4 regions of the Staphylococcus simulans genome follow, and region 1 is predicted to be linked to each of the others. Evidence: riboswitches for the same ligand, from Rfam matches in the RefSeq annotation. Region 1 holds a riboswitch; each other region holds the start of a gene.

Region 1 (6,092 bases):
ATGACATTCTTAGATACGATGACAACTGGTAACGCGCAAAACAATACTGACTGGAGTAGTAAAGAATATGATAATATGCTGAAAGAAGCAAACAGTTCTTTATTAAAACAACCAGAAAAACGTATCGATAAATTAAGAGAAGCGGAAGAGTTAATGTTAGGAGAAGCACCAGTTGCGCCGATTTACCAACAAGGTGCTGCTAGTTTACGTAATCCACAACTGAAAGGGATTGTGTATCACCAAATCGGTGGTGAAACTACATTAAAACACGCTTATATCGATAAGAGTATCGATAGAGAAACAGGTAAGAAAAAGAAAGACAAAGAGTAATAAACAAAGGGATAATTTTTCACACAATAAGGGGATTTAAATATTGAAACACGGTCAGTTTTGGCCGTGTTTTTCTTTATGCATAATTTAAGAAAATCGTAGTCTTTGACTTTATGTACGCTTAACCCTAGCATGACAAGTAAGAGAGACAAGAACAGGAGAGGGTTATATGTTGCCGGTCAGTATATTAGACCAAACGCCCATTACTAAAAATCAAACGTCACAAGAAGCTTTAAAACAAACGATAGAACTTGCGCAACTTGCAGATCAATTAGGATATACACGTTATTTAGTCGCAGAACATCATAATTTGAAAGATGTGATTGGAACATCTCCAGAAATCTTAACGATGCATTTATTGAATCAAACTAAAGACTTACGCATAGGTTCTGGCGGAGTTATGTTGCAGCATTATCATCCGCTTAAAATAATCGAACAATTTCATTTAATGGATGAATTATCTAACCATCGTGTAGATTTGGCGGTAGGAAAAGCACCAGGAGGATATCCTAAGGTAACTGAAATCTTAAAAGAAGAGTTGAAAGAGCACTACTTTTCATTTGATGAAAAATTTGAGATATTGAATCGCTTGAACACTCAAAATTTTGATAATACATCTAAATACGCAGGATTAAAAACGGCCAAACGTCAAAGTGAGACCTCAAGTGTACCTGTATATTTACTGGGCACGAGTTTAAATTCAGTAATACAAGCTGCAGAAGCTAAAGTTGGTGTCATCTATGCATTCTTTATTAACGCTGAACAAGAAGCGCTAGAGGAGGCTTTAGAGGCTTATAAATCACGCTTCCCAGAAGGACGCTTTATTGTAAGTATACCCGCTATGGTTACAGCAGTTGGTGATAATCAATTACCATTTCGATTTTCACAACGTCATTTTGAATTGATTTCTAAAGATGGCAGACGCACGGTTTTAAATACTAAAGCACAAGTTGATGATTATTTATCACAAACTGATGAAACATTTGAAGTGACAGAAAAACGTATGCATATTATTAGTGGAAATAAGGAAGAAGTCCAAAGCAAGTTAGATGAAATTAATAGGAAGCATATGATTGATGAGTGGATGTTGCACATGCCGATTCCAAATCATAAATTGCGTATGAATACAGTAAGACAACTTGCACCAACAAACTAGAAAAAAGGAGCGCTAAGCGTGAATGATACTATAAAAATAACTTCAGCATCACGTGATTTTGATCAAGCTGGACATTTAAGCTATGTCGCGATTGGTGATATGTGTCATGCGATGTTAGGGAGTCAGAATGACCGATTAATTGAACACTATATGCAGAAAATGTATCGCAAGAAAAAGAATCGCTTCAGCTATGAACATACACTTCAAGCAACGATTAATGATAAAGTAGCAGGGTTGATGACATGTATGCCATATCGTGACTTAGAACGAAGTTTAGTTTCGACAGTCATTCAAATTGCTTTGTTAAAACACATTTTTGTGTTTCCGCATATTTTGAATTATTATCAATCTATCTTGTCATTAATTCGTATGCAAGAGGGTGAAGATGATGAGTATCATGTCAGTATGTTATCTGTTTCATCCGAGTTTCAACGTAGAGGTGTCGGACAAGCTTTGTTGGAAGAAGCGGAACATAAAGCTAAAGCAGCAGGATTTAATAAGATTTCACTAACTGTAAATCAAATCAATTACAAAGCAAATGCCTTATATCAAAAGTTAGGTTATGAAAAAGTGGGTGAAGCAAAGGCCTCAATGATTACATTAAATAGAATGAGAAAACACTTAACTTAATAACATAACTATGACTTTTAAAATGTGATACCGCACATTGACTTGTATAATAGATTGTTGAATGTTAGTATAAAAATGTAAATTAAATATCTCATTGCTAGGGGTGCCGAAATGGCTGAAAGATATACCATCAACCCTTTGAACCTGATCTAGTTAGTACTAGCGTAGGGAAGCGTACATAGATGATTAAGAAACAGAAATTCAATATGACGATAGATGGACATAGAGATATGTTTATTTTTAGTTGTATATGTATAAAATCCTTACGCATTCATAAAATTATGAATGCGTTTTCTTATTTGTCTTGTCTTGATGTTTTATAGGCCTCCTAGCAATGATGCAGGGAGGAATTATTTTATGAAACAAGAAGAAATTGAATTGAAAAAAGGTTTTCCAGCAAGCAGACGTGTCTTTAAACAAGGGGCAGATGAAGATATTCGTGTGCCGTTTCGTGAAATTGAACTCAGTGATACGGTGACAGATTACAGCACACAAAAGAACGAACCTTTTACAGTGTATGATACAGCGGGTGTATATCACGAAGAAGGTTATGAAGTAGACGTCCAAAAAGGTATTCCGAAATTACGTTCTAACTGGATTGAAGCGCGTGAAGATGTAGAAGCATATGAAGGACGTAAGGTGCAATCGATTGATAATGGCTTTAAAAAAGAAGGTCATCATAAATTCGTTGAAACGCCATTTAAATATCAGCCTAAACGTGCACAAGAAGGTAAACGTGTGACACAAATGTATTATGCAAAACAAGGTATCATCACAAAAGAAATGAAATTTGTGGCTGCGCGTGAAGGTGTCGAACCAGAATTTGTCAGAGATGAAATTGCGAGAGGTCGCGCAATTATTCCTAATAACGTGAACCATCCTGAATCTGAACCGATGATTATTGGTAAAAACTTCCAAGTAAAAATTAATGCGAATATCGGTAATTCTGCAGTGTCTTCATCGATTGAAGCGGAAATTGAAAAATTAGTATGGGCCACACACTGGGGTGCAGATACAATTATGGATTTATCTACAGGTAAAAACATTCATGCGACACGTGAATATTTATTAAGAAATTCACCTGTTCCTGTAGGTACAGTTCCAATTTATCAAGCATTGGAAAAAGTGAATGGTATTGCGGAAGATTTAACATGGGAAATCTATCGTGACACATTAATTGAACAAGCAGAACAAGGTGTAGACTACTTTACTATCCATGCAGGTGTATTACTACGTTATGTTCCATTAACTGTTGATCGTTTAACAGGCATTGTTTCCCGTGGAGGTTCTATTATGGCGCAATGGTGTTTAGCGCATCACGAAGAAAGCTTCTTATATGAACACTTTGATGATATTTGTGAAATCTTAAATCGTTATGATATTGCGGTCTCTTTAGGAGATGGATTAAGACCAGGTTCAATTTATGATGCGAACGATGAAAGCCAAATTTCAGAATTAAAAACATTAGGTGAATTAACAGATATCGCTTGGAAACATGATGTTCAAGTTATGATTGAAGGTCCAGGACATATTCCAATGCATAAAATCAAAGAAAACCAAGATTTAGCAGATTTTTACTGTAAAGAAGCACCGTTCTATACATTAGGACCACTTACAACAGACATCGCACCAGCTTATGACCATATCACATCTGCCATCGGAGCAGCACAAATCGCAAGTCATGGTACCGCAATGCTTTGTTATGTTACACCTAAAGAACATTTAGGTTTACCAAATAAAGACGATGTACGTGAAGGTGTAATTACTTATAAAATTGCAGCACATGCGGCAGATTTAGCGAAAGGCTTGAAAGGTGCATCAGAACGTGATGATGCAATTAGTAAAGCACGTTTTGAATTCCGTTGGATTGACCAATTCAATTTATCTTTAGATCCAGAGCGTGCGCGTGAATATCATGATGAAACCTTACCAAAAGAGTCAGCAAAAGTTGCACACTTCTGTAGTATGTGCGGACCTAAATTCTGTTCAATGCGTATTTCTCATGATTTACGTCAACATCATTTTGATGAGCAAGAAAGACAAGATGCGATGAAAGAAAAAGCGAAAGATTTTGTAGAACAAGGCAGTAAGATTTATCAATAATTAGAAGCAAACTAATAAAAATAGCACCAGTACAAGAAAATTAATGTACTGGTGCTGTTTTTTACTTATAGCGCATGGAAAACCGCAATAAAAACTGTACCGATATAAAAAGTCAAACTCGCGTAAATCCAAAAGTAATTCGTACCGATAGATTCAGCACGTTGTTGAGCATTATGAAAGAACGGAAGGTTACCGTTTTTAATCAATGAAACACCCACAAAGAATGCAAAAACGATAAAGGAACCAATAAATAAAATTGTGTTAATAACCATATCGTAATGTACAAAAAGACTATACCCCACATAAATCGTTGCTGCGATACAAGCTACTGTTCTTATTATTGTAGAAAGCATGTGCTACACCTCTCATTCATCTTATATCGTTATTATATAACATTTAAGTTAATAGAGGTATTACTATTTAGATTGTTCAAGGTTTAAAAAGAGGCAAATAGAAACCGTATACTCAAGAGAAGAATATACGGCTTAAAATACTATTTATCTTTTGCGTTTACGGCCTAAGCCCATCGCATTTTCCATTTTTTGTAATGTACGTGAAGAAGCTTTAATAGCTTTGTCTCGACCAAGATCTAAGATTTCATCTAGTTTATCTGAATGGTAGTAATCGTTATAGCGTTCTTGGAATTCTGTTAAGAAGTTTTTAACGACTTCTGCTAAATCACCTTTAAAGTCGCCATAGCCTTTACCTTCATAACGTTTTTCAAGGTCTGAGAATGATTCGTCAGTTAGGCTTGAATAAATAGAAAGAAGGTTGCTGATACCTGGTTTATTATCTTTGTCATATTTAATGATACCATCTGAGTCAGTTACAGCACTTTTGATTTTTTTAGCTGCTGTATTTGGATTATCTAATAAAGAGATGTAGTTTTTCGTATTATCATCACTTTTACTCATTTTTTTAGTAGGGTCTTGCAGACTCATGACACGACCACCGATTTTCGGCATACGTACTTCTGGTTTTACTAAGACATCGTTGTAGCGGCTGTTGAAGCGGTCTACAAGATTTCTTGTTAATTCAAGATGTTGTTTTTGGTCTTCGCCGACAGGTACGATATTCGTATTGTAAAGTACGATATCAGCTGCCATAAGTGGCGGATAAGTTAAAAGACCAGCAGGGATACCTTCTGTTTGTTTAGATGATTTATCTTTGAATTGTGTCATACGTTCTAATTCGCCTACAGAAGAAATAGTTGTCAGCATCCATCCTGCTTGAACGTGTGCAGGAACCTCTGATTGAATAAATAATGTTGATTTTTCTGGGTCGATTCCTGATGCTAAGTAAATTGCGGCTAATTGACGGATGCGCTCACGCAATTTCAGTCTGTCCTGCGGTACTGTAATCGCATGTTGATCTACGATGCAGAAGAAACAATTATAATCATCTTGGACTTCACTGAATTGTTTAAGTGCACCGATGTAGTTGCCTAATGTTGGAATTCCACTTGGTTGAATTCCTGAAAATAGAGTTTCCATTTAAGATGCCCACTTTCTTACGTAATATAGTAATGGTTTCATTATAGCAGTATTTTAAATATTTGTAATGTGTGTTAAAATATAGATGTAGCTAAATTTTTAACCTCATACCCGTGTGGCATTTTATATTCAAAATATTGAAAAGCTATCGTCATTTTAGCTATTCGATCTCAAGAATTCGGTATGTTTTAAATTTTCTATAAATAATCCCTTTTTTCTCATTTAATTTTAATGTTGAAAGGGTATACTTTAATCATAGAGTTAAGAGAAGGAAATTTTAACGTGTAGACAAAGTTTAAGTTGAAAGTAACACGAGTTATTTGGACATAGATGAGTACTGCGTTTTGATTTTAGATAAATTCCTTAACTAAATCAACAAA
Region 2 (6,092 bases), 840 kb from region 1:
ACGGGTAAATATAAAGAAAGAGGTGAATACTATGGATAGACAAGTTGTCTTAAAAAAGATTAAAGATATTATGAAAGCATCACGTATTGGTGTACTTTCAACTTCCTATGACAATAAGCCAGATAGCCGATATATGATTTTCTATGACCAAGAATTTGATTTATATACGAAAACTAGTACAGACTCAGTAAAGATTGAAGAAATCGAACAAAATCCTGTTGCGCATATTTTATTAGGCTATGATGATACGAAAAACCATAGTTTCTTAGAAATCTATGCAGACTTAGAAGTCACTGAAGATCCAGATGTATTAGATTGGATTTGGGACGAACAAGATAAATCGTTCTTTGATTCTAAAGAAGACCCTAAACTTTGTGTCATTAGAGCTATTCCAAGATCTATTAAATTAATGAATAGCGATTCAGAAGATGGACCGCAATATGTAGAATTTAATTAAGCTATAAACATGACAAAACCAGCATGCCTGTTTGAAACATCACATGCTGGTTTTGTTTATAGTTTATTGTTTTAAGTTTAAAGTTATTTGTATGATTTCATGACACGACGGTAAATTTGACCTTTTTTCAAGCGACTGACATATGCACGTTGGTGCAATGAATAATGCTTTTTACGTACAACTTCAAGGATTTCACGATACGCTTGAGCTGCAACTTCAATAATGGGGCGTGCATCTTCGTGGAAGTAATCTAAATGACTTAATGCATTATGATACATAGCATCCGCATCTTTGGCGTAACTTTCCCATAAATCAATATAATTTTGTGTCACACCGTCTTCATATACTGCTTTTAAATCAACATTATATTCTTTTAAGCGATTTGCGCTTAAATAGATACGGTTATTTTCAAAGTCTTCACCGACATCACGTAAAATATTTGTGATTTGTAGGGCTTTACCAAGTTCTATACCGATTTTATCTGCTGTCTCATAATATTGTTCATAAGCAAGTACAGGTGTCAGTAATTCACCAATCGTACCTGCCACGCCGTAACAATAGGCTTCTAGCTCTTCATCTGTTTCTAATGCTGTCATAGTCAAATCGCTTTCCACGTAATCCATTAATGTTTTAAAGGCATGTAATGGAACAGGATAAGATTTTAATGTATGACGAAACGCACGCATCACAGATGCGTTACTATTAAAGTTCACATTTTCAGAATCTCCATCGTAGATGTGTTCTAAATCTTCACGAATCGCATCTAAGCGTTTTGGATCTTCATATTCATCTATACTGTCATCTATCATGCGACATACTGCATAAATCGCCCACACTGCTTTACGTTCTTGTTCAGGCAGACTATTAAACGCATAAGAGAAGGTTTTTGAGTACTCTTCCATTATCTTTCTGCAGTATTCGTAATCATCATTTATTAATTGTTCCATAACATTTCACACCTTGCTGTCATTATTCCTACTAGAGTCAATTACCCTCTATTTGAAATTTTAATAATAAGTTAAGTTATTCAGTTAACCAAATCTGATTTAATTTGAAACTTGTGTTACATGTTAAGCGAAAATCAGATAAAAGTCATTTAATAACCTACCACTTTTCTCAAATTTTTTAATACTTCTGATTTTCTGTCATGCATTCTTCAAAATTGAAGAATTTAATAAGTACTTACTTTGATATTTAGTCGCAAGTGTATAGATAAATGACAAGAGTTCATCAGATGTTGTTTTCTCTGATTCGAAGTCCGCTTTCAATGTTTGGTGTCGATTTTTTTCAGTATCATCCGCTTCTTTCTTAAAATAGCCCCACATATGATCAAACGTATTAATGACGGCACCTTTAGACGGAGGGAGGGCTAATGCTTCATCAATCAAGCGTTGTAATACCTCACCTTCTACATTATCTTTCATAACTGATCTGATTTGGTTATAGTGTGCTTGGCTATGCCACATGACTTCATATTTATATTCACGCCATAATTTCTCTTTCTCGTGTTGATTCAAGGACACTTCCTCCTCATGTTTTAACTTTGAACAGAGTTAGTATTCCCTAATAGCCGACAAGCAATGCGATGGACATGGCAATTGCACAAATAATAACCCACAGCAGAATCAATTTCCAAGCGAATTTCAACCACTGTACGTATGAAATTTTCGCAACTGCGAGTGCACCCATTAAAATGGCAGAAGTCGGAAACAGCACATTGCTGATGGAATCACCATATTGGAAAGCAAGCACCGTAAGTTGGCGATTAATATCTAGCAAGTCTGAAATCGGCACCATCAAAGGCATTGTAGTCAATGCTTGTCCTGAACCAGATGGAATGAAGAAGTTAAGGAAAAACTGGAAGATAAACATCACAATAATCACAATAGACGATGGGACATCATTGAGTAGTGTAGTCATTCCATGAATAATAGAATCAATAATTTTACCTTGTTCTAAAATAACGACAATGCCTTTCGCAAAACCGACAATCATTGCGCCAAATAAAATGTCTTTCATTCCTTCAATAAAAGCATCAAAGGTACCATTCATACCTAAGTCATTGACAAACCCTGCAAGCAAACCTGCCAAAACAAAGTTTGCGCTCATTTGATTAAAAGACCATTCATAACGAAAGATACCATAGACGTTAAACACAATAGTTAACGCAATAATACTTAATGCGAAGGCTTGACGTTTGGTAAAGCGTTCATATTCTATAGCTTTATGACTTTGACCTTCTTCTTGTTCTAAAGCATAAACGACACTTTTCTTTGGATTACGTTTCACTTTTCTAGCATAAAGCATTACCGAACCGATCGCTGCGGCTAGAATGAATATATAAATGATGGAACGTAACCCCCAACCTGAGAACATGGGAAGTTCAGCAACGGTTTGCGCAACACCGACTGTAAATGGATTCAACATACCTCCAATAAATCCACTTGCGGCACCTAAAATCACCATCGCGGCTCCTGTCATCGCATCATAACCTAGGGTTCTCGCAATAATTACACCGATCGGCACAAAGATAATGGTTTCTTCTGCTAAACCAATTGAAAAGCCTAAAATAGAGAACACAATCATAGTTAATGGAATCATTAAGATGCGCGAAGAACCTAATGTTTTAATCGCTTGGTTAATCCCGTTTTCAAATGCGCCTGTTCTATGTACAATACCGAAAGCACCACCAACTAAAAAGATATAAAAGACAATTTCTCCTCCTGTCAGTAAACCTTCAGGTACTGCACGGAATAAATCTAAAAATGACACCCCGTGTTGTTCAATACTATGATATGAACCTGGGACTACTAACGTTTGTCCCCCTTTATCTACGCGTTTATATTCCCCTGCTGGAATAATATACGTCAAGACGCAAGCAATGGCGATAATTATCATTAACAATGCATACGTATGAGGTGTTTTTAATTGAAATTTTGAAGATGAATCTTTTGAATTTTCCTTTGTATTTTCTGTCATACACATTCCTCTTTCCCACTATTAATTATCTGAATTTTCTTATTTTATATAGTATAGCCTATTTCTGAATCATTAGTCGGGAAAATTTAGTATCGTTGTGTATTTGAAGTAAATAGAAACATAATGAAAAAGCTGACCGGTTATACTTTCGGTCAGCTTTCAATTCATCATGATTCAATTATGAAGAAGGTTTATCTTCTTCGTGTGGTGCATTCGCGGCTGCTTTTGCTTCAACACGTTGTGCTTCTTCTTCAGCTGTTACTTCTCGATGTTCTTGTTGTTGTTCAAGTGCTTTAACATCTTGTGGTTGTTGATTTTCAGTTTCTTGAGTTTTAGCCGCTTGTTCTTCTTTAGCTTTCGCTTCTTTTTGTTTTTGTGCTTCCCATCTAGCTTCTTTTTCTTGTTTTTTCAATTTACGTTTCTTTTCTTCACGCACAGAGAAGACAATGAAAATAATGGCTAATAAAGGGAATGACATACCTAACCAGAACATATAACTCACTCCAATTCTGTAGGGAGACCCTGTTATTTGTATTCTTGTTTATCATAACATGTATGCTGTTATTTTTTCACTAAATCCTTTCTTATCGCCCTTCCTTGACTTACATCTAGAAAGTCGATAGATTAAGGTTAATGACAAATATAAATGCACTAGGGGCGTTTTATAACTGAGATGAAGCATGGCTTCAGACCCTTTGAACCTGATCTAGCTGAAACTAGCGTAGGAAAGTGTGAGTACATAACTAAGAAAGTATGGCTAAGAATGTCTGAGTCTATACTTTCAACTCGCTCTGATACGCACAGCTCTAGATAGGTTGTGTGTTTTTTTATGTCTTAATTTAACTAAAGGGGCGATTTAAATGGCAAGAACAATTTTAGTAACAGGCGGCGGACGTGGCTTAGGTGCTGTAATCAGCCGTACATTAGGCGAACAAGGTTTTAACGTTATTATTAACTACAACCAAAGTAAGGAAGCTGCCGAAGCATTGGCTCAAGAAATTGATAATAACCGTGCTGTCGCAATTCAAGCAGACGTTACTGACCGTGAAGCTGTAGAGCGTTTAGTCAAAGAAGGAACAGAAACATTCGGTCGTATTGATGGTGTAGTGAACAACGCATTGATTGGTTTCAAATTTGATCCGACAACACAAAAATCATTTAAAGATATGGACTGGTCAGATTATCAAAATCAAATCGATGGCACATTAAAAGCTGCATTCAACGTTGTACAAAGTGTGGTACCTCAATTTATTGAAAATCAACGTGGCAGTGTTGTATCTATCGGCACAAATTTATACCAAAATCCTGTTGTTCCTTATCATGAATATACAACAGCGAAAGCTGCATTAATTGGTTTCACACGTAACATTGCAGCAGAGCTTGGCCAATATGGTATTAATGCGAATGTTGTTTCAGGCGGATTGCTTAAAACAACGGACGCTAGCTCAGTTACTACACCTGAAGTCTTTGACTTGATTGCGCAAAGTACACCACTACGTAAGGTGACAACACCGCAAGATGTCGCAAACATGGTGGCTTATCTTGTTTCAGAACAAGCAGACGGTATTACAGGCCAAAACATCACTGTTGACGGCGGATTAACAATGAACTAAGTAACAATATTAAACACGAGGTGAATAACATGCCTACGCAGAAAGAAAAACAACTGCACATTGGCGTTTTATTATATGGATGCGGCCATCATCAAGCCGCATGGCTGATGCCTGATTCAAGTGTCGAACGTATCGGCACCATCGAGTATTATCAAGATTTAGCTCAAATCGCAGAACGCGGTTATTTTGACGCGGTGTTTTTCGCGGATAACCAATCCTTCCCCGCAAATAATGACACCACGATGCCTGCGTTCTGGTTTGACCCTATTGTCAATTTAACTGCAATTTCGCAGGTCACAAAACATGTCGGGTTAGTCTCAACGATTTCCAGCACATTTTCTAACCCTTATACGGCTGCACGTCAGCTATTAAGTTTGGACCATATCACTGGCGGTCGTGTCGGTTGGAATTTAGTCACATCTATGACGGATATTGAAGCACAAAATCACAGTATGGAAGGTCTGCCTGATCATACAGCACGATACCAAAAAGCAGATGAATTTGCGGAAGTCATGAATCATCTCTTCGAGTCATGGCAAACCAATGATTTTAAACACGATCGTAAATACAATCAACTGATTGATTCAAAAGCAATAGAACCTTTCAATCATCAAGGAGAACACTTCCAAGTTCGCGGCCCTTTATCTACACCCGCAAGTCCACAAGGTAAACCTGTCGCAATGCAGGCTGGCGCATCTAAACAAGGCGTGGCACTCGCAGTTAAATATGCAGATGCAGTTTACTCTGTTTCTTGGAATATCAAACAAGCAAAACAGTTCAGACAACGCTTAGATGATGAAATCAAACGTACCGGTCAGACTGACCGCAACCTCAAAGTCTTCCCAGGTCTGGTGACTTATGTCGCAGAAACCTATGAAGCAGCTTTAGAGAAAAAAGCGGCGCTTGATAATCAACTACCGATTGAAACAGCGCTAAATCAACTCAGTTTCTTTGTCCAACAAGATTGTCATAGTTGGGATTTAGATGACAAAGTCCCAAACTTACCTCCTGTCTCTGAATTTACTGGGCCTGTAGGTCGTTAT
Region 3 (6,092 bases), 1.0 Mb from region 1:
AACCATTATTCAGCTTAACAATTTTATTGTTTTGAGCAATGACATCTGTTTCACCAGTTAACACAATTGCAGTTTGATATTGTTCATGTGCTTTTTTCGCAATGGATACAACATCTAAGCTTTCAGCACTATCTGTACCTTTCATTGTTGTTGTATCATCTATAAGCGTTAAAATTTCTGAAGCATTTCCTTTGATTACAGTTGGTTTCACTTGCTCTAGGAATGTTTTGCAGAATTGTTTACGATACGTTGATGCGCCCACAGCAACGGGATCAAACACTAACGGTGTGTTTGTCTTATTCGCAATTTTTCCAACTTCTAACATTGCTTGTTCATTCGCTTTTGTCAGTGTGCCAATATTAATTAAGACTGTACCCGCGTGTGGATAAAAATCTTCTGCTTCTTCTGGTGCTTCGCTCATTGCTGGACTCGCACCTAAACTTAAGAGTCCATTAGCTGTAAAATTTTTGACGACATCATTCGTAAAACAAATAACTAATGGATGTTCTGTTCTGATTCTATCTAAACCTTTACTCATCATCTAATCCTACTTTCTTCATATATGCGAAATGGTTAACTGGTCCTCTGCCTTGTCCGATCTCAGGTGTATATTTAATACTTAATGCGATAAAGTCTTTTGCTTTTTTAACCGCTTCATAAATCGTTTTCCCTTTCGCTAGCTCAGCCGCAATTACAGCTGAAAAAGTACAACCTGTACCATGTGTATGTTTTGCTTCATATCTTTCACTTTCAAAAATTTCTAAACCATCTTTCGTAAATAGATAGTCTTTTGCGATATTGTCATCTTCGATATGACCACCTTTAATGACTACACCTTTACTGCCGATTTCTTCTATGAAGATTTTACCTGCTTTTTTAATCGCATCTTCATTATCTAATTTGAATCCTACAATTTCCTCTGCTTCAGGTAAGTTAGGTGTTGCAACATCAGCAAGTGGTAACAAGATACTTTGTAAGGCATGTTTACCTTTATCATCCATTAAAGAGTCTCCACTTTTGGCTAGCATTACTGGATCAATGACATATGGAATTTCAGGATGCTTTTCTAAATAAGTACGAATTAATTCCATCATTTCTTTTGTCGCAATCATGCCAGTTTTAATCGCTTGCGGTAATTCGTCATCAAACACACTATCTAACTGTTCTTCTAACCAAGATAATTCTAAGTTATGAATGTGTTGAACCCCTTTTGTATTTTGCGCTACGATACTTGTGATTGCGGCCATCCCGTACACACCGCATGCATGAAATGACTTTAAGTCAGCCATTACACCTGCGCCGCCTGTTGGATCTGTGCCTGCAATCGTTAAAGCAATTTTCGGTTTGTTCATAATTATTTACCTCCAAATTCCCATTGTTCTTTTGTATAAGCCATATTAAAGAAGTTTCGTTCATGTACTGTACTTTGTAGATAATTCTCTCTGACTTCTTGTCTCTCTGTATCTGTCATATGTTTAGTTAACTCATTCATTAATTGATTTAAAACATCGATTAATGCATCCATTTCTGTTTGATAGAATTCAAACCATTTTTTCAATATAGAAGATTGATTTAATCTGTCATCCTGCATTGCGCGTTTTGCTACTTCTGCATAGACATAAGGACAAGGTGCCATTGCCGCAATCGCATATGCAGCATTTTCATGGGCATAAACGTTGTAATACATATGTTTAATATAATGGTCACCACTTGGCGGCCACACTTTTTGTTGTACGATTTCGTGATACGGTTCACCCACGTATTCTGCCATGAATTCATGTGCTTCCACTTCACCATTCACAATGAATTGAATTTGATCAACTAGAAATCGAACACTTTCTAAATTCGGCATTTTAGGAATTAATAAAGCATAGATATTCGCAAACTCTCTTAAGTACGAGGCATCTGCACGTAAATATTGTCTAATTGACTCTTTATCTATATTCCCTTTTAACAATGCTTGAATGAAATTATCGTCATAAATTTGATCAATAATCGGTTGTGCATCTCTTTCAAGTGTTTCAGCAAAAGTCACTTTTATTCCTCCAATAAAAAAACTGCATTCCAACCTAGGAGTGCAGTTTCAGTATTTTTGCATCATGCATACTATGTATCTACTTTCCTACGTTGGTCTTAACCAAATCAGGTTTAAAGGGTCTAGTTTCCTATCTCAGCCAAAAGGCGCCCCTAGCAGTTTTTATTTAATTTATTTACATACTAAACATATCAAAGCCCTTTCATACTTGCAATGAATCTGTTTTCATAAAAAAAGCCGAGACCTTAGTCTCGACTTGAATTTTAACTATTTAACATTAATAACCCCAAGCACTTAATCCTTGTACGTTATATGCATGTACAGCTGAGTTGATTTGATCTTGAACTGTTGCTGTAGAACCATGACCAGGCATTGTTTGGAATAAACCGCTGGCACCTGATGGATTATACGCATTAACTTGTCCATTTGATTCACGTGCAATGATGTTTTCCCATACTGATGCAGATACGCCTGTACGAGCTTCCATTTGTGCTGCTGCGTATGCACCTGTAGAACCTGCAGTATTACCGTTAGCTAATCTTACTGAACCTGAACCATAAGATGCATATGATGGTGCACTGTATGATGCTTGTGGTGCGTTATAAGATTGTTGTGGTGCTGTATATGATGATTGTGGCGCATTGTTTGATTGCGCTTGGTTATAATTATTGTAAGATACTTGTTGCGTATTGTATGCATAGTGGCTGTCTGATTGTACAGCTGTTTGTGTTGTCGCAACTTTTTTAGGTTCTTTAACTTTTAAACTTTCATCTACTAAGATTAAGTCAGATTTTTTATCGTTCCATTTTTTTAATTCTTTGACTTTAACGTCGAATTTTTTAGCGATTTTATTTAAAGTGTCACCTTTAACTACAGTGTATTCACCTTTTTCGTTTAGATACTTTTCAGCGTCTTTTACTTTCTTCGCATGTTCAGCTTTTGATGATGATTTTGCTTGTACGTCTTGAGTTCCAATTCCTGTTGCCAATACTGCTGCAGCAGCTGTCACCGCTGTCGATGCTACTAGTAATTTCTTCATGTAAAATATGTCCTCCCATAAGGTGTTTGTATTAAATCATTTATTTGATGTCTTTATAATAGCATCTATCCTAATAACATAGGTTACAACAATATATATTTCTTGTGTCTTTCTTTACATACATATTACAAAAGGCAGGTTACCTCCTAAATTGGAGATAACCTGCCTGATAGATTTTTAACTATTTATTTATAATCAGTTAGCTGAATTATGCAGTAACCCAGTGACCTGCACCTGCGCCACCGTCATATAATTTAACAGCTGCTGCGTCTTGTACGCTTTCTGGTGCTGATGCTGGTGATTTACCTACCCATTCAGCTGGTGCTACTGAATCCCAAGTTGATTGTAAGAATTGGAATTTACCTGCTGCACCTGATGATGGGTTGATTGCGTGGATGTCGCCACCTGATTCACGTTGTGCAATTGCACGTAAGTGATCATTTAAACCAGCTGATGAACCAGTGCTTGCTGATTGTTGTGGAGCAGCTTGTTGAGCTTGAGGTGCTGCTTGTTGTGCTGGTGCTTGTTGAGTTGTTGCTTCTTGTGCTTGTGGTGCTGCTTGCTCAGCTACTGGAGCTTGTTGAGCTGCTGGTGCTTGTTGAGTTGTAGTTTGAGCTGCTGGTGCGTTACCGCCTGCTTGACCATAGCTCCAGCTCCAATATTGACCGTCTGATTCAAAGTTGAAGTCTAAACCATTATATTCAAAGTTAATATTATAAGCGCCTTCTTGTACAGGGCTTTCGTTTAATTGTTCAGGATTGTTTAATGCTGTTTCTGCTAATTGTGCTTGATCTGCATTTCCTTGTTCAGATGCGTGAGCTTCTGCTCCTACTCCTACTGCGAATAATGCTGCTGTTGCTGATGAAGCTACTAATAATTTTTTCATTTCTAAAAATCCTCCTATAAGGTAATTGTTTTTTCGTGTGATTAATATCATCAATTTGCAATTACAACTATATCATCTGAAATCAGGGTGTAGGTTACAACCAAATAAAAAAATACAGCTTAATTTTACGTGTAAATTACATTAAAATAAAATAGTTAGGTATCTTACTATCACTTCAAATCCTATTAATATCACATTCTAACTGAATTTTGACTCTTAACCTATGTAACATTTATGTAATCTTTCAGATAATTGAAGGGTTATTTTACCCTTTACATCGGCTAAAATTTCTAGAAAAAACCGCAATAAAACATGGTTTTTTCTCTGTCAAACGTCTTTTTATAAAAAAAGACCCTGCATAAAGTGAAATTTATGCAAAGTCTTGGTGAGTATTAGTATATTTAAAGAGTTTTTTATGGATTAAGTTGAAAGTACAAAATTGAAAATGGAGCAATCCAAGCATCTTTCGCAGTAAAAGCTATGCGTTGGACTAAATAGAGTTTAAAAATAGAGTTTGGAATAGATTATAGGAATCTTCCTATAATAGAAAGAAGGATAATTCTAACATCATAATGAATTACTTTTAATTAACGAGAGGACAGCATGATACTTTGAACAGGATAGAGATGAATACATCATGCTGGTTGTTGCAATTTGATTTTGGGAGATATGCAGTTAAGCATATATAATGTCAATGGATAACTTGGTAGTTAGAGATGAATGGCGTCGAAGGACGGGCTTCCTTCATATTCACCCATCAAAGTGTCCGTTTGTGCATGGTGTGATGAGAATTGACAACTTGAATTGTCATTCGGATGCGAGATAAATTTGATTGTTTCTACAACCAGCTCCATACCGAAATGTGTTTGATTATCTTTTTCATATTTGTAGGAATGCATATAGCCAGTAATACCGACAAGCGATCCTTTTTGTGTATAGCTGGCAATATTTCGGGCAATCTTGCCAAAAGCCTTACAATTAATAAAGTCTACAGATTGTTTGTTCTGGCCTTGATAGTTATAATGACGTTCTGTCGCAACACTAAAGTATACAATGTCTGATTCCTCCTTTGCTGTCAATTGAGGTTGTTTCGTCAATCTTCCTACAATAACGATTTTATTTAGCATTTTGTCACCTCCTTGGTTACTATCATATTCAGATTGATACATATCGTCAAAACACAAATTAAGAGAAATTTTATAGTTGATTGGTTAATTTTCTGTACTATTTCTCAAATATTTTTATCTTTTACGCTATACTAGAATCAGAAAGAAAAAATTTGCAGATTTTAAAAAGATTGGAGTGACTTCAATTGAAAACATTTAAAGCAGTCAGATTCCAAATTGTCACTGAACACGGTGGCGTTATAGAATATGAACTCTATGATGGTGTAATTATCAATAAAGAACAAAGCGGCACCGGCTGGTTGTTAGAAATTGTAATCTCCAGTAACCACTACGATATTATGAAAGAATATATGGATGATGAAACATTATTAGATATACGTGTTGTGATCACACGTCCTTCTAATGATCCTGCATTATTCGATGCAACAATTAAAAATATTTCATTATACGATAATGAGCGTATGTCTATTATTTTTGATTGCCACGTCTATACATTAAGACAAGTTTATGCTGAAAATTTATTAGCACAGCTTGTAGATGATGGATTATCTGGTGAAGAATTGAAGACTTCATTCAACCGTATGATGCAATCAAAACCACGTTTAAAAGACGAAAAAAGAGAAGATTAAAAAAAGACTGAGACAATATAGATGAATTAAAGCAATGCTTTATATCTATTGTCTCAGTCTTTTTATATCAGCTTATACATCTTGGATTGCGAATGTTAATTCACAGCTACATGCCAATTGACCATCAACAGTTGCTTTCGCAGTGCCTTTACCAATTGGTCCACGCATTTTAGTAATTTCAACTTCTAACTGTAATGTATCACCAGGTACAACTTGTCTTTTGAAACGACATTTATCAATACCAGCGAATAATGCGATTTTACCTTTGTTTTGTTCACTGTTTAAAATCGCAACTGCACCAGTTTGTGCTAATGCTTCAGTAATCAACACGCCTGGCATAACCGCGTATTCTGGGAAATGACCTTGGAAGAATGGT
Region 4 (6,092 bases), 120 kb from region 1:
ACGAGCATGAATACCTGTTTCGTCGATGATAGTGTATGATTGTTGTTCCATAATAATCTTTCTCCTTCGCATCCATTAATTGGTGAGTGACTCACCTGAACATTATTACACCTTAACATTACCAAAATATGACGCTAAATTCAATTTGTTTAATCCATACAGGGCAATGAATTTAGCGTTTTTGTGAAAATATGCACAATTTAATTGACAACTCGGTTTTAAATTAATTTTTTGGCAACGTTTTCACATTTATCGATGTGCTCGTACCCTAATTTTTTCATGAAATAATAACTGATTGATGCTGCGATTGCTTGACCGACAACCGGGAACCATCTTGTTTGTTTCGCAGCTGTACGTTTAGCAACATCTTTAACGACCATTTTCAAGATACCTTTTGAAACCGTACGTCCGATGAATTGACTGCCTTGGATTGATGCTGCGACTAATACACGTTCTTTTAAATCATCACTCATACGGTTCACTTCTTTATGATCTAAACCGTAAATTTTATTAATATCTTCTATAATATCTTTCATCAGCTTTAAATCGACCCCAAAATCTAATCCTGGAATCGGAATGACACTTGCTGAAGATGACAATAATGCTTTCTTTCTTACTAATTCTTCAGCGCGTTCACGTCTTTTTGCTAAATCCTTTTTATTCTTCGGTAAACGCCCTTTACCTACGACCGGATCAATTTTCAACATTTTATTTCCAATTTTGTCTGTAGATTTTTTTATGAATTTATCTTTAATCCCCATAATAGTCCTCCTCGATTATTACTTCTTCCACTTTTTCTGATACCCGAACAAAGACTACTTTTAAATATTTTGATGGTTTATAGTGCGGATGTGTTTTAAAATCTTTCGGAAGTCCCATTGCTTCTAAAATTTCAAAATCTACATCTTGTGCATCAAGCGTTCTCTTAATCATGTTTTTAAACGCTTTTGAAGTTAACGCACTTGAGTTTGTACTTAAAATTAAAGTACCTCCATCATTTAAAACAGGTAAAGCTTCTTCAATCAACTTATGATAGTCTTTTTGAACCGTAAAGACTTTCTTTTTATTACGCGCAAAACTTGGCGGATCAATAACAATCGTGTCATAAGCCTTATTGTGTCTTGCCGCATAATGATAGAAGTCAAAAGTATCCATGACATAAATATATTGTGTTTTCGGGTCAATACCATTTACCCCAAAATTCTCCTCTGTCAAACCTCTAGAACGATTTGCAAGGTCGACACTAGTCGTTTCTGCTGCTGTTTGTGCTGCAATGACAGAGAATGCCCCTGTATAACTAAATAAATTCAAAACACTGCGGTCAGGCGCATAAACATCACGTAATTTTTTACGCACTTCTTTTTGGTCTAAGAAAATTCCTGTCATCGGTCCGTCATCTAAATCAATATTATAGAACGTAAAGTTTTCTTCAATAACAATTGGGAATTCCGGTGCTTCCCCTGTTACGAAACCACTAGATACTTCACTGTCTTTAAAACGTGTCTTCTCAAAAATTGAAGTATAAGGAAAGACAGCTTGAACAGCTTCTAAAATATCAGTTCTGAACGTATAAATCCCTTTTGAATACCATTGGATTAATAAATGACGATCGTAGTAATCAATTGTTAAACCGCCGACACCGTCTCCTTCTGCATTAAACAATCTGAATGCATTTGTACCATCGATATCAAAGTAGTATTGTCGATAATCTAAAGCTTCTTCAAATAGCGCTTCAAAAAATTCTTGATTAATTTCTTCTTCAGCATCATAGCTTAAGACCCAACCTAATCCTTTATGTTGGCGCCCAACGTATGCTGTCGCAATGTATCGGCCATCATCAGTCACAATATGAAAAATATCACCATCTTCTAAATGACTATGTTCATAAATATCTTCTTCATCCACTAATGGATACTGATTTAAATACTTTTGTTCTTTACCTTTATTTAATACTGCTGTCTTCATATTATTATTCCGCCTTCTATGTGTAGTTACTTTTATCTTAACGTATCAGACGCTTCCTTTCTAAAAAGAACGTCTCAAATCCATTAAAAAAGCCGAGGAAACTTAAGTTCCTCAGCTTTTGTGTGATTCTGCTTTAGCTGGCGTACGTAATTGGATAATAAACGCAATCGTAATCGCCACAAGCATAATAAATAAAATCGGTGTAATAAAAATGGATAATAATAATCCATGAATCATAATATTGACAAATTCTGTCAACAATTTAAAGAATAAAATACTCACCATAAACAACTGCGCATAATACAATTTACCGCGTAAGAAATGCGTCAATGTTGTAATGATATAAGCGATAATCACAAGCAACAATAAGAAGAGTGTGATCCACTCGATTACATATGATGTTTGTGATAATTCCCAATCACCTGACATAAACAAACCATTACGGTTGTTTAATTCTAGTAAGGTAAATAGGAATAAAATCGCACCGCAAATCAATTCAACGATACCCGGTTTAATCCATTTTGGACGACGCATCCAAGTTGGGAAATCGTCTTCTTGCAGATTGACTTTATCTTTAACTGCTTTTTTGAAACTATCTCGTTTTCTTCTGATTTTCTCTAAATCAATACTTCTGCGTGTTCTGTATGTCAATTCTTGTGTACGTTCTTGAATTTCACGCAGCTGTTCTTTCGTTTGGCTAATTGTGCCGTTCTTGTCTGTACGTGAATACAACATTTCTTCGCCTAATTCTGCTTTAGTTAGCGGCAATGATCTTCTAAGGAATAAGAAATTCCAAATAGACATTTGACCTAAACACCACATGACAACGAAGAATGCGTTGACACTTAAAATATCAATTAACGCAATTTCATGACTTTCGATTCTGCCATATAACGAAATTTGAGAAATTAAATAACTGATTCCGTACGTACAGATAATCCATAGATAGTGCTCTTTTTGGTGCGCACTGTTCAACTCATCCTTGTACACAATGTATCCGATATGCACAATAAACGGAACCACGAATACAATCGCAAAGAAGCCGTAAACTTGTGTCATAAAGACGATTGTGATGAGGAAGAAAAAGATTCCTATTATAAGGAAGAAAATTGAGATATCATAATCATATTTTGTAGTCATAAATAATAAATAGCCAATCCATAGCAATGCAACACCGAACAAGATAATCAAGATGGCGCTGACCACTGGGAAATGACCAATAAATTGACTCATAATCCGTATTATTTCAACAAAGAAAGCATTGATGAAATCCCACACATTATTAATATGTATGTCAACCTTGCTCCCCTTCGCAAGTTTATGGATAAATGATAGATTGAGTAATACAATGATTCCAATGAAAAGTGAAACAATGCCAATAATCAAACTATAAATGATTTCAGCGTGCTTCTTTATATACGACATGTTTTTCACCTCATAGTTATTATATATGAACAATTCCATTGTGTCTTTAAAAATTAAAGTAAATCATTCTATGGTAGTATATTAGACTCAGACGCTATGCTCAATCCTAAATACACAATTTAACGTAATCTTAATGTGAACTTGCCTTTTTCATACCCGTTCTCTCTGGCTTAAATCTAAAATCACCTTGACAGAACCTATTAAAAAGCATACATTTAGTATAAATCTAATAAAGAAATACACTAGGGGTGTTTCGAACTGAGATGAAGCACAAAGCTTCAAACCCTTCGAACCTGATCTAGCTGAGACTAGCGTAGGAAAGTGTAAAGAATGAACTGGTTTAGGATTTCAGGGTAGAACCAGGGTATTCTGATGCTTATTTTCACGCTGCTTGCTAGACAAGTTTGCGTGTTTTTTTGTTTATATAGGAGGAATTGACATTATGTCTAAAGGACTTAAGCTTTCAGATATCTTAGTTACTGTGTTAATCGCAGTTATCTTTGCTATCATTTACAACATTTGGAACTTAGTGTATAAAGCCATGCAAGTGACTGGCTTACACTTAGAAGAATTATCTTACGGTATGTGGTTCGCAGCTGCTGTTGTTGCTTACTTAATCATTCCGAAAGCCGGTATTGCACTGTTAGCTGAATTCGCTGCTGGTGCTGGGGAAACAATTGTAATGGGACGCTTTGATATTGCGACAATTGTTTACGGCTTACTACAAGGTTTAGCGTGTGAAATTATTTTTGCGATTTTCCGTTATAAATCACGCAAATTAATGGTAGCGGTACTTGCTGGTCTAGCAGCCGCATTAGTTACTTTCCCTATCGACTTCTACTATGGTTATTTAGGTGAAGTAGCTGGATGGAACTTATTCTTATATGTATTCTTCCGTTGTATCAGCGGGATTGTACTTGCTGGGATTTTCCCATATTATCTTGTCAAAGCTCTGGATCAGACTGGGGTTACAAAATTATTCCGTCCTGCTTCCAAAAAGGATTATGACAATTTGTAAGGAGACATAAACGTGTTACTTGCTCAAAATTTACGACTTAAATATCCAAATGCACCAGATAAAATATTTGATGGTTTAGATATAGAAATACCTGATAAACAAAAGGTCTTATTACTCGGCCCTTCAGGCTGCGGTAAAAGTACCTTACTCAATGTATTAAGCGGCATTGTGCCGAACCTAATCGAGCTTCCAATGAAATATGACGCATTGGAAGTCGATTTAAATAGCGGCGTCATCTTCCAAGACCCAGACACACAATTTTGTATGCCAAAGGTTTATGAAGAACTCGCATTTGTGTTAGAAAATAAACAAGTGCCGAGAAAAGAGATGGACGCTTTAATTCAACAAGCATTAGCATCAGTCGACTTAGACGTTGGTCCTAAACAAACGGTTCAACAATTAAGCGGCGGTATGAAACAAAAATTAGCAATTGCTGAAACGGTGCTTCAAGAAGCAGATACATTATTCTTGGATGAACCGACTGCCATGTTAGATGTGGATGCGACAGAAGATTTATGGAATCAAATTAAAGACATGTGGCAAGAACAAACTGTCTTGATTGTAGAACATAAAGTGGAACACATTTGGGAACATGTGGATCGTGTTATTTTAATGAATCATCATGGGGAAATCATCGCAGATGATACGCCTCAAGTGATTTTACATCAACACGAAGATTTGCTGACTGAATATGGAGTATGGCATCCAAAGGCTTGGGACCATGCACCTAAAGCTGAATTATTACCGAATAAAGACATAACATCACGCTTCAAATATGAAAATGGCGAAGTCATACGTGGTAAGAAAACACTCATTCAAGTACCTGAACTCACAATCGGCGATGGTGAGTGGATTACCATCACAGGTAAAAATGGTGCAGGTAAAACCACTTTACTTGAGTCTATGATGCAATTGATTAAATATCGCGGAGAGATGTCTTATGATGGGCAACCGCTTCATAAAATTAAAGAAGCAGCAAAGCATATGTATCTGGTTTATCAAAACCCAGAACTGCAGTTCATTACGAATTCTGTTTATGAAGAAATCTTTATCAACTTCAGCGGCGAAAGCGCAAAAGCTGAAACTGAAAAACTGATTGAATTATTGAATTTAGAAGCAGTTCGTGATCAACATCCCTTCGAATTATCAATGGGTCAAAAACGACGTTTAAGTGTTGCGACTGCTTTAAGTTCACGTGCTGATATTATTTTACTTGATGAACCAACATTTGGTTTAGACAGTCACAACACGTTTAATTTATTAAATCTTTTCCAACAACGTGTTGCACAAGGTCAAACGATTATTATGGTTACGCATGACCCACATATCATTGAACGTTATCCGACAAGACGTATCGAATTACGTGACCACATGTTATGTGAAGATGTTCTATTTGAAATGGAAGGTGAAACAAATGTATGAAGCATGGAAAAAGTATTTCACCTTCGTAGATGAAGTTAATATTATCACCAAGCTTGGTTTAGGTATTTTCTTATTCTTCTTTGTGATTTTCATTCACAACTTTGATGTGATGATTTACCTAACCACTTTGATGTTTTTATTCTTACTGATTTTCGGCGGTATGAAATTGAAGGTCACTGCCCTATTCGTACTTTACACTGTGATATTCAGTATCATCTCAGCACTCTTTATGATTTTCTACGGAGATGGTACACATACCCTA

The links. Region 1 has a riboswitch for thiamine pyrophosphate ahead of thiC (phosphomethylpyrimidine synthase ThiC). Riboswitches for the same ligand answer to the same signal wherever they lie in the genome.
Region 2: it holds a riboswitch for thiamine pyrophosphate, as region 1 does, so the genes downstream of both, MUA87_RS00885 (3-oxoacyl-ACP reductase) here and thiC (phosphomethylpyrimidine synthase ThiC) in region 1, are expected to answer to the same signal.
Region 3: it holds a riboswitch for thiamine pyrophosphate, as region 1 does, so the genes downstream of both, tenA (thiaminase II) here and thiC (phosphomethylpyrimidine synthase ThiC) in region 1, are expected to answer to the same signal.
Region 4: it holds a riboswitch for thiamine pyrophosphate, as region 1 does, so the genes downstream of both, MUA87_RS08795 (ECF transporter S component) here and thiC (phosphomethylpyrimidine synthase ThiC) in region 1, are expected to answer to the same signal.

What each region holds. Positions count from the first base shown of each region.
Region 1 is NZ_CP095100.1:1,988,018-1,994,109, reverse strand. Features, by position in the region: gene MUA87_RS09390 (peptide ABC transporter substrate-binding protein) at 1-330, shown strand, start outside; gene MUA87_RS09385 (MsnO8 family LLM class oxidoreductase) at 500-1,486, shown strand; gene MUA87_RS09380 (GNAT family N-acetyltransferase) at 1,505-2,116, shown strand; TPP riboswitch at 2,206-2,304, shown strand; gene thiC (phosphomethylpyrimidine synthase ThiC) at 2,474-4,219, shown strand; gene MUA87_RS09370 (hypothetical protein) at 4,285-4,572, opposite strand; gene trpS (tryptophan--tRNA ligase) at 4,717-5,712, opposite strand.
Region 2 is NZ_CP095100.1:199,542-205,633, reverse strand. Features, by position in the region: gene MUA87_RS00910 (pyridoxamine 5'-phosphate oxidase family protein) at 32-457, shown strand; gene MUA87_RS00905 (phytoene/squalene synthase family protein) at 541-1,404, opposite strand; gene MUA87_RS00900 (YbgA family protein) at 1,603-1,980, opposite strand; gene MUA87_RS00895 (YfcC family protein) at 2,021-3,436, opposite strand; gene MUA87_RS00890 (hypothetical protein) at 3,615-3,929, opposite strand; TPP riboswitch at 4,080-4,181, shown strand; gene MUA87_RS00885 (3-oxoacyl-ACP reductase) at 4,297-5,049, shown strand; gene MUA87_RS00880 (LLM class flavin-dependent oxidoreductase) at 5,079-6,092, shown strand, end outside.
Region 3 is NZ_CP095100.1:962,078-968,169, reverse strand. Features, by position in the region: gene thiM (hydroxyethylthiazole kinase) at 1-538, opposite strand, end outside; gene thiD (bifunctional hydroxymethylpyrimidine kinase/phosphomethylpyrimidine kinase) at 531-1,352, opposite strand; gene tenA (thiaminase II) at 1,355-2,035, opposite strand; TPP riboswitch at 2,103-2,199, opposite strand; gene MUA87_RS12800 (LysM peptidoglycan-binding domain-containing protein) at 2,313-3,074, opposite strand; gene MUA87_RS04260 (transglycosylase family protein) at 3,283-3,960, opposite strand; gene MUA87_RS04255 (single-stranded DNA-binding protein) at 4,671-5,087, opposite strand; gene MUA87_RS04250 (YwpF family protein) at 5,273-5,716, shown strand; gene fabZ (3-hydroxyacyl-ACP dehydratase FabZ) at 5,789-6,092, opposite strand, start outside.
Region 4 is NZ_CP095100.1:1,870,197-1,876,288, forward strand. Features, by position in the region: gene MUA87_RS08775 (phosphocarrier protein HPr) at 1-51, opposite strand, end outside; gene MUA87_RS08780 (DUF697 domain-containing protein) at 219-761, opposite strand; gene MUA87_RS08785 (class I SAM-dependent rRNA methyltransferase) at 751-1,965, opposite strand; gene auxA (lipoteichoic acid stability factor AuxA) at 2,077-3,390, opposite strand; TPP riboswitch at 3,625-3,727, shown strand; gene MUA87_RS08795 (ECF transporter S component) at 3,833-4,408, shown strand; gene MUA87_RS08800 (ABC transporter ATP-binding protein) at 4,421-5,830, shown strand; gene MUA87_RS08805 (energy-coupling factor transporter transmembrane component T family protein) at 5,823-6,092, shown strand, end outside.